DNA from 2 places in the Roseateles sp. SL47 genome. Region 2 is predicted to be linked to the other one. Evidence: predicted binding sites of a transcription regulator. Region 2 holds the regulator's gene; the other holds the start of a gene.

Region 1 (4,417 bases), 2.5 Mb from region 2:
GCGGCCTCCACCAGCCAGACCGTGTCAACTTCAAAAGCGGTGGCGTAGAGCTGCTTGAGCTCATCCGGCACGCGGTCAATGCGGCGCAGGGAACCGTCGAAGTGCTTCAGGTCCATGACCATCACGTCGTCCCACAGGCCCAGCTTCTTCAGGTCGCGGACCAGGCACTCATTCACCACGGTGAACTCGCCGGACAGGTTGGACTTGACCGACAGGTTGCCGAAGCAAGGCTCGATCGACGCGTCCACACCGATGATGTTGGAGATGGTCGCGGTCGGAGCGATGGCCACGCAATTGCTGTTGCGCATGCCGTCACGGGCGATCTTGGCGCGCAGGCTGTCCCAGTCCAGGGTGGCGGAACGGTCCACATCCACATAACCGCCTCGGGCTTCGGCCAGCAGGTTCAGCGAGTCGATCGGCAGGATGCCGCGGTCCCACAGCGAACCACGGTAGCTGCTGTAGCGGCCCCGCTCGGCAGCCAGGTCGGTGGACGCCCAGTAGGCGTGGTAGCAGACGGCTTCCATCGAACGGTCGGCAAATTCCACCGCCGCTTGCGAGGCGTAGGGCACGCGCAGCTGATACAGCGCATCCTGGAAGCCCATGATGCCCAGACCCACCGGACGGTGACGCAGGTTGGAATCCCGTGCCTTCTTGACGGCGTAGTAGTTGATGTCGATGACGTTGTCCAGCATCCGCATGGCGGTAGACACCGTCTTCTTCAGCTTGACCTGGTCGATCTCGCCGTCCTTCAGATGCTGCGCCAGGTTGACCGAACCCAGGTTGCACACCGCGATTTCGTTGTCGTTGGTGTTCAGCGTGATCTCGGTGCAGAGGTTGGACGAGTGCACCACGCCCACATGCTGCTGCGGCGAGCGCACGTTGCAGGCGTCCTTGAACGTGATCCAGGGATGGCCGGTTTCGAACAGCATCGTCAGCATCTTGCGCCACAGGTCACGGGCCTGCATGCGCTTGAAGAGCTTGATCTCGCCACGGTCGGCCTTGGCCTCGTAGGCGACATAGGCCGTTTCGAAGGCCTGGCCGAACAGGTCGTGCAGGTCCGGGCAGGTGGAAGGGCTGAACAGGGTCCAGTCGCCGCCTTCAATCACACGCTTCATGAACAGGTCGGGAATCCAGTTCGCCGTGTTCATGTCGTGGGTACGACGACGGTCGTCACCGGTGTTCTTGCGCAGTTCCAGGAACTCTTCGATGTCCAGGTGCCACGTTTCCAGATAGGCGCAGACAGCGCCCTTGCGCTTGCCGCCCTGGTTCACCGCAACGGCGGTGTCGTTGACTACCTTCAGGAAAGGAACCACGCCCTGGCTCTTGCCGTTGGTGCCCTTGATGTGGGAACCCAGCGCACGCACCGGCGTCCAGTCGTTACCCAGGCCACCGGCGAACTTCGACAGCAGCGCGTTTTCCTTCAACGCTTCGTAGATGCCGTCCAGGTCGTCGGCCACCGTGGTCAGGTAGCAGCTGGACAGCTGCGAACGCCGGGTGCCGGAATTGAACAGCGTCGGGGTGCTGGACATGAAGTCGAAGCTCGACAGCACTTCATAGAACTCGATGGCGCGGGCTTCGCGGTCGATCTCGTTCAGCGCCAGGCCCATGGCCACGCGCATGAAGAAGGCCTGCGGCATTTCGATGCGGGTGCCGTCCACATGCAGGAAGTAGCGGTCGAACAGGGTCTGCAGGCCCAGGTAGTCGAACTGGAAGTCGCGCTCGGCCTTCAGGGCGGCGCCCAGCCTGGCCAGGTCGTATTGCTGCAGACGCTCGTCCAGCAGTTCGGCCTGCACGCCCTTCTTGATGAAGCTCGGGAAATAGTCAGCGTAACGGCTGGCCATTTCGGCCTGCGTCACTTCCTCGCCCAGGATTTCCTTGCGGATCGTATGCAGCAGCAGACGGGCGGTGGCGCGGGTGTAGCCGGGATCCTTTTCGATCAGCGTGCGGGCGGCCAGGATGGCGGCCTTGTGCACTTCGTCCATCGGGACGCCGTCGTACAGGTTGCGCTTGGTCTCGGCCAGGATCGGCTCGGGCTTGACGTCGTCGCCCAGACCTTCACAGCTGGACACGATCAGGGCCGACAGCTTGTTCAGGTCGAGCGGCACGCGGGCGCCGTTTTCGGTCACGCTGATGCCGGACTCCAGCACAGCGGCCTGCTGTACTTCGCTCTGATGCTTGCGCTCCAGCGAACGACGTTCGCGGTACAGCACATAAGCACGGGCCACCTCATGGTGCCCACCGCGCATCAGCGCCAGTTCCACATGGTCCTGCACGTCTTCAATATGGAAGGTGCCGCCGCCCGGACGCGAGCGCACCAGCGCACGCACCACGGCTTCGGTCAGGGCATCCACGGTCTCGCGCACGCTGGCCGAAGCCGCACCGCTGGTGCCGTGCACCGCCAGGAAGGCCTTCATCATGGCCACCGCCACCTTGCTCGGCTCAAAGTGCACCACCGCACCGTTGCGGCGAATGATCTGGTAAGCCTGGTAGCTGCCGGCGGCGATCGGGGCGGACTCGCGGGGAGTCTGCGCCAGGCCCGCTTCGGCGGTCGGTGTGACGGCGACTGTCTGCATGGGATCCTCGTCTGTTCTGGTTCGAAAAAACAAAAAGCAACGCCGTGCCCGGGCAACCCGACCGGGCCGACGTCTCAAGTTTTGGGGTGATGTTTGATGTGGTGTCCCGCCCCGTATCCCGACACCGCTGCAAGGCCAGCGCGCGTGCAGCGCGGGGGCATCAACAAGACGGTGGAGGAGGCGTTCATCGCGGTTTTGCGAAGTCAGCAGGATAGCATGCTGGACACTATATCTAGGGTGTCGCCCACCTTCAAGCAACTACCGATAGCGTCAAAGGAGTTCCATCGACCTGGGCATGATGAGGCTTAAAAGCCCTGTCCCCGCACATCGCCGATGGATTCGGTGATCGATGTCGGAGCCCCAGGATTGGCGCGGCCTGCAGCGCCGAAATGGCCGCAAACACGCATCAAAACAAGGCTTGGCGCGGGGCTGATTCGATGGGGCTATCCGGCGACACTGCAGCCTTGTCACAACTGATCAGGACAAGCCCCATGTAGGGCCTTCCCGCAGTAACAACAGGCGGGCGGTATGCGGTCAGAGAGAGGCGCCCGCCTGCCGCACAAGCATCAGCTTTCGTCGCCGCCGAGCGAGATGCCCAACCGGGCCATGCGGTACCGCATCTGCCGCAGCGACAAGCCCAGGCTCGCGCCCGCAGCCGTCCGGTTGTTGCGGTACTGCTCCAGCGCGCGCAGCAGCAGTCGCTTTTCCACCTCGTCGAGATAGGCGGCCAGATCCGAAGGCAGCGGCGCCTGGCCGATCGCTTCGGCCGGCAAGGGGACGCCTTGCACCGCGTCGGCCGCGTCCACCACAAGGTCCGGCACTTCTTCGGCTTCAAGCAGTGTGTCGGGCAGGCCGAGGTCCGCCACGTCGATGCCATCACCGCCGGAGAGGGCGAGTGCCCGGTGCAGCAGGTTCTCCAGCTCGCGCACGTTGCCCGGGAAGCTGTAACGACCCAGGACCGCCAGGGCCTGCGCGGTCAGTTGCGGAACCGCGTCCACGCCCGCGTCGGTGGCGATGCGCTCCAGCACTCGTGCGCTGATCGGGGCCAAATCTTCCATGCGCTCGCGCAGCGGCGGCACACGGATCTGGATGACGTTCAGGCGGTAATACAAATCCTGCCGGAAGCGGCCGCCCAGCACTTCGGCCGCCAGGTCCTTGTGGGTGGCACTGAGCAGACGGACATTGACCGGCATTTCCGCCACTGCGCCCACGGGCCTCACCGAGCGTTCCTGCAAGGCCCGCAGCAGCTTGGACTGCATGGCCAGCGGCAGGTCGCCGATTTCGTCGAGGAACAGCGTGCCGCCCTGGGCCGCCTGGAAGAAGCCTTCGCGGTCTTCAGTGGCGCCCGTGAAGGCGCCCTTGCGGTAGCCGAAGAATTCCGCTTCCAGCAGCTGCTCGGGAATGGCACCGCAGTTCACCGCGATGAAGGGCTGCGGGCGGCGGGCGCTCACATCATGGATGGCGCGAGCCACCAGTTCCTTGCCGGTGCCGGACTCACCATTGAGCAGCACCGGCGCCATGCTGCGCGCCACCTTCTCGATCAGTTCCCGCACCTGGCGCATGGCGGCGGAATCACCCACCAAACGCTCCAGCGCCGACACCGGACCGGCAGCGGCCACCCGCCCGCGCGGCACCGCCGCCTTGCGCGAAGCTTCCACCATGGCCGCCCCCATGGGCGTGACGGTGGGGGCGTCGTTGTCCGACGCGGAGGGGGGTGACACCGGGCCCGGCGATAGCGACCGGCCGCCAAACATGGTGGGCGCAGCTGCCGACGGTGCGCTGGGTGCGATGCCAGCGCCCGCCACCGGGGCTGGGCTGGCCGCTTGCGGAGCCCGTGCGGCCAG
Region 2 (4,417 bases):
CCAAAGCTCGGTGGGCGCCCAGGGTCTGATGCAGGTGCTGACGCGCGTGCATGACGACAAGTACGAAGCCTTCGGCGGCAATCTGGCCGCGTTCGACCCCATCACCAACCTGCGGGTCGGCGTGCAGGTGCTGAAGGAGTGCATTCAGCGCGCGGGCAGCATCGAAGAAGGTCTGCGCCGTTATGTGGGCGCCGCCAATCTGCCGGACGACACCGGTTATGCCGCACGCGTGCTGGCTGAGCAGGACCTGCTGAAGATGGTGGTGGCCGGCCGCAATGTGTCGCCCAACGCACCTCGTCCGGCCCGCGAGCCGTCGTCGGCACCGCAACCCAGCCCTCCGAATGGAGAGCAGGTTGCCATGGTGAGCCACCCCACTCCCTGAGCCCCGTGCGTGCCAGGCCCCTCGCCACAGTTGCGGCGGAGGTACACTTGGCGCTCGCGCAACTGGCGATGAGGCCGGGCAGCTACGCCGGGCCAAGGTGGGTCACCACCGGGGAGCGCGAACGACGTTGAATCCGTGACGGCCATGGCCGGGCGGGTTCTTCGTTGTCAGTGCCGTTCGCCTGGGCCGCCACTCGCAGTTGCGCACGTCCGTCTGTTGTTTCCGACCTTGTTCCTGACGGGCGCTGCAGCCACTGCCACGCGGCGCCAACCCTTGAGCCGACACCATCATGTTTGACCGCAATCAACACACCCTCGCCAACGTGGACGCGGAAGTCTTTGCCGCGATCCAGCAGGAAACCCAGCGCCAGGAAGATCACATCGAGCTGATCGCTTCCGAGAACTACACCTCCCCGGCGGTGATGCAGGCGCAAGGCAGCCAGCTCACCAACAAGTACGCCGAAGGGTATCCGGGCAAGCGTTACTACGGCGGCTGCGAATATGTGGACATCGTCGAGCAGCTCGCCATCGACCGTCTGAAGCAATTGTTTGGTGCCGAATACGCCAACGTGCAACCCAATTCCGGCTCCCAGGCCAACCAGGGCGTGTTCTTCGCGCTGCTGCAGCCCGGCGACACCATCATGGGCATGAGCCTCGCCGAAGGCGGCCACCTGACCCACGGCATGCCGCTGAACATGAGCGGCAAGTGGTTCAACGTCATCAGCTACGGTCTCAACGACAAGGAAGAGATCGACTATGACGCGATGGAAGCCCTGGCCCGCGAGAAGAAGCCCAAGCTGATCATTGCTGGCGCCTCCGCCTATGCCCTGCGCATCGACTTCGAGCGCTTCTCCCGCATCGCCAAGGAAATCGGCGCCTACTTCATGGTGGACATGGCCCACTATGCCGGCCTGATCGCCGCAGGTGTCTACCCCAACCCGCTGCCTTTTGCGGACGTGGTCACCTCCACCACGCACAAGAGCCTGCGTGGCCCTCGTGGCGGCATCATCCTGATGAACGACGAGGCGATTGCCAAGAAGATCAACTCGGCCATCTTCCCCGGCATCCAGGGCGGCCCGTTGATGCATGTCATCGCCGGCAAGGCGGTGGCCTTCAAGGAAGCGCTGACGCCTGAATTCAAGGCCTACCAGCAACAAGTGGTGGCCAATGCCAAGGTGCTGGCCGAAACCCTGATCGAACGTGGCCTGCGCATCGTCTCCGGCCGGACCGAAAGCCATGTGATGCTGGTGGACCTGCGTCCCAAGGGCCTGACCGGCAAGGAAGCCGAGGCCATCTTGGGCGCCGCCCACATGACCTGCAACAAGAACGGCATCCCGAACGACCCGCAGAAGCCGATGGTCACCAGCGGCATCCGTCTGGGCACTCCGGCCATGACCACGCGTGGTTTCAAGGAAGAACAGGCCCGCCAGACCGCCCACCTGATTGCCGACGTGCTGGACAACCCGCACGACGAGGCCAATCTGGCCAAGGTCCGCGCCCAAGTGGCCGAACTGGCTCGCCAGTTCCCGGTCTACCGCTGAGGCCGCGCGCATGCGTTGCCCGTTCTGTGGCCATGGCGACACCCAGGTGTCGGAAACCCGTGAGTCCGACGAGGGTGACGTTGTGCGTCGGCGCCGCCGGTGCCACTCCTGCGACAAGCGCTTCACCACCTACGAGCGGGCCGACATCGCCCTTCCGATGGTGGTGAAGAAGGACGGCACACGGGCGGATTTTGATGCCTCCAAGCTGCGCGCATCGATGTCCCTGGCCCTGCGCAAGCGGCCGGTGAGCATCGAGCAGATCGACGCCGCGCTGGAGCGCATCCAGGAGAAGCTGCTCACCAGCGGTGCGCGGGAAGTGGCCTCCACCAAGCTGGGCGAGCACGTGATGCGTGAACTCAAGAAGATCGACAAGGTGGCGTATGTGCGCTTCGCGTCGGTCTATCGCAGCTTTGAGGACGTGGATGAGTTCCGACAGTTGATTCGGGACATCTGAACGGCCTCGCGGCCTGCGCTTCTCTCCCTCCATCTGCAACAACGGGCCTTCGGGCCCGTTTCGTTTTTGTGGGTGCGGGTGGTGGGTGCGGATGGGCACACGCCCCCGCTTCATGGGGCCCCCTGCCCCACCCTCAGGGCGAAGCGCGATGGCTGCCTGAATCCTAGAGTGAGGTCTGTGCCGCAGTGCCATCCGGCGGCGGCGTCCCCATTTCGAAAGGGCAGACCGATGACCCCTCCGCACACGACCCTGCTCCGGCGCTGTAACACCCGCCCAACATGCCACGGCTTCACGCTGCTGGAAACCCTGGTGGTGGTGGCGCTGCTCGCGGCGCTGCTGGCCTTTGTGCTGCCGGCCGGCATCCAGTGGCAGCAGCGGCAGCGGCTCTGGCATGCTGCCGAGCAGGTGCTTAGCGACCTGTACCTGGCGCGTGGCGAGGCGCTGCACGGCGCCCGCAACATCATCTTTCGCATCATCCCTTCGGCCGCCGGCAGTTGCTATGTGGTCTTCAGCGGGCCGGTGAACGGCTGCAGCTGCAGTGTGGAAGGTCCCCCCAGTTGCGGCGGTGATGCACGACCGCTGAAAACCGCTCAATGGCCCCACCGTTCAGGTTTTCCGATGCTGATCACCAATGTGCCGTCGATGCTCTTCAGTGGCCGGCAGGGCACCGTGGCCCTCGCGGCCACGCTGCGCATCAGCATCGAGGACGTGGGGGAAGTGCGGCATGTCGTGGGCATCACGGGGCGCATTCGCAGTTGCTCTGCCGGGAAGTCTTTCATGCGCTGGGCCGCTTGCGAAGGAGCGGGGTCATGACACGCGCCTTGCATCCCATCCCGATCGGATTCACCTTGCTGGAACTGATGCTGGCGCTGCTGCTGCTGGGCCTCCTCACCAGCGTGGCCCTGCCGGGCTACCGCAACCATTGGCTGAAAGCCCATCGGGCGGAAGCTGTGGAGGCACTGAACACCCTGCATCTGGCGCAAGAAGCGTTCCGGACCCAACAGACCCGTTATGCCCAGAGCCTGACCGAGCTGATGGCGTCCGAGCTGTCCGCGCAGCAACGCTACCGGCTGCGTGTGCTCCAGGCGTCGGCGGAGGGCTACACGCTGGAAGCCGAGGCCTTGGGAGACCAGGTACAGGACCAGCACTGCCAGCGATTCAGGCTGGTTCAACAGCAGGGGCAGGTCAGCGTCTACGGGCTGGGTGCCGGGCAGACCCTGTCGCCGAGTTGTTGGCCGCAGTGAGGAGGGGATGTCGATGTTCAACTCCCCCTCGCACCAGGACTGCGCAGCCCGTGCGCGAAGCTGGCAGAGTGCGCCACGCGCGAAGCCACCACTGGCGGCCCGAATCTCCGCCTCTGCCGGCTTCACCCTCATCGAATTCATGGTCGGGCTCACCATCGGCTTGGTGGTGGTGGCGGGCGCCTTGAGCTGGGCCGGCCAGAGTCTCGCGGCTCAGGTCCGCCAGCGCCGAAGCTGGCAACTGCATCAGGAGTTGCGGGCCATCGCCTCGCAATTGCAGATGGAATTGCGGCGTGCCGGCGCGCACGGGCGCCCCTCTCAGTTGGTGTGGCGCGCGGACAGGGGGGCCAGTGCCAATCCATTCACAGAGATCAGCGCAAGCGGTGGTGGGTGGAGCGGTGCATCCAGCGGCACCAGTAGCAGCGCTGGAAGCAGCGGGGGTAACCTCGGTAGCAGCGGCACGCTTCGTTTGAACCGGGCCCTGGACCGCGACATCACGCAGCCCGATGCCAGCACCGAGGTCACGTTTCGCTGGCTGGATGGCCGCCTGGACCAGACCATCGGCGGCCGCTTCCAACCGTGGACCGACCCGGCGCTGATGCAGATCAGCGGATTCTCTGCCTCGGTACACAGGGTGCCTCATCCCTTGGGGCCGCCCTGCGCACCCGCTGTGGAGACACGCACGGTGCAGGTTCTGCTGCAAGGGCAGTCCACACAAGACCCAAAGATTCAGCAGCAGTTGGGGCTGTCCGTCCATGTGCGCAACGACCCTGCGCCCATCGCCTCCCCCGACCCCGCGC

Evidence for each region. The regulator NrdR, encoded in region 2, represses ribonucleotide reductase genes. The targets are predictions, from matches to a motif close to CACNANATNTNGTG.
Region 1: a site for NrdR is predicted at 2,798-2,811, ahead of OU995_RS09235 (ribonucleoside-diphosphate reductase subunit alpha). Genes of this name have one in related genera too.

The regions. Positions count from the first base shown of each region.
Region 1 is NZ_CP113068.1:2,137,835-2,142,251, reverse strand. Features, by position in the region: gene OU995_RS09235 (ribonucleoside-diphosphate reductase subunit alpha) at 1-2,573, opposite strand, end outside; gene OU995_RS09230 (sigma-54-dependent transcriptional regulator) at 3,140-4,417, opposite strand, start outside.
Region 2 is NZ_CP113068.1:4,601,329-4,605,745, forward strand. Features, by position in the region: gene OU995_RS19890 (lytic transglycosylase domain-containing protein) at 1-382, shown strand, start outside; ZMP/ZTP riboswitch at 431-576, shown strand; gene glyA (serine hydroxymethyltransferase) at 672-1,922, shown strand; gene nrdR (transcriptional regulator NrdR) at 1,933-2,376, shown strand; gene OU995_RS19905 (prepilin-type N-terminal cleavage/methylation domain-containing protein) at 2,605-3,189, shown strand; gene OU995_RS19910 (type IV pilin protein) at 3,186-3,620, shown strand; gene OU995_RS19915 (PilW family protein) at 3,634-4,417, shown strand, end outside.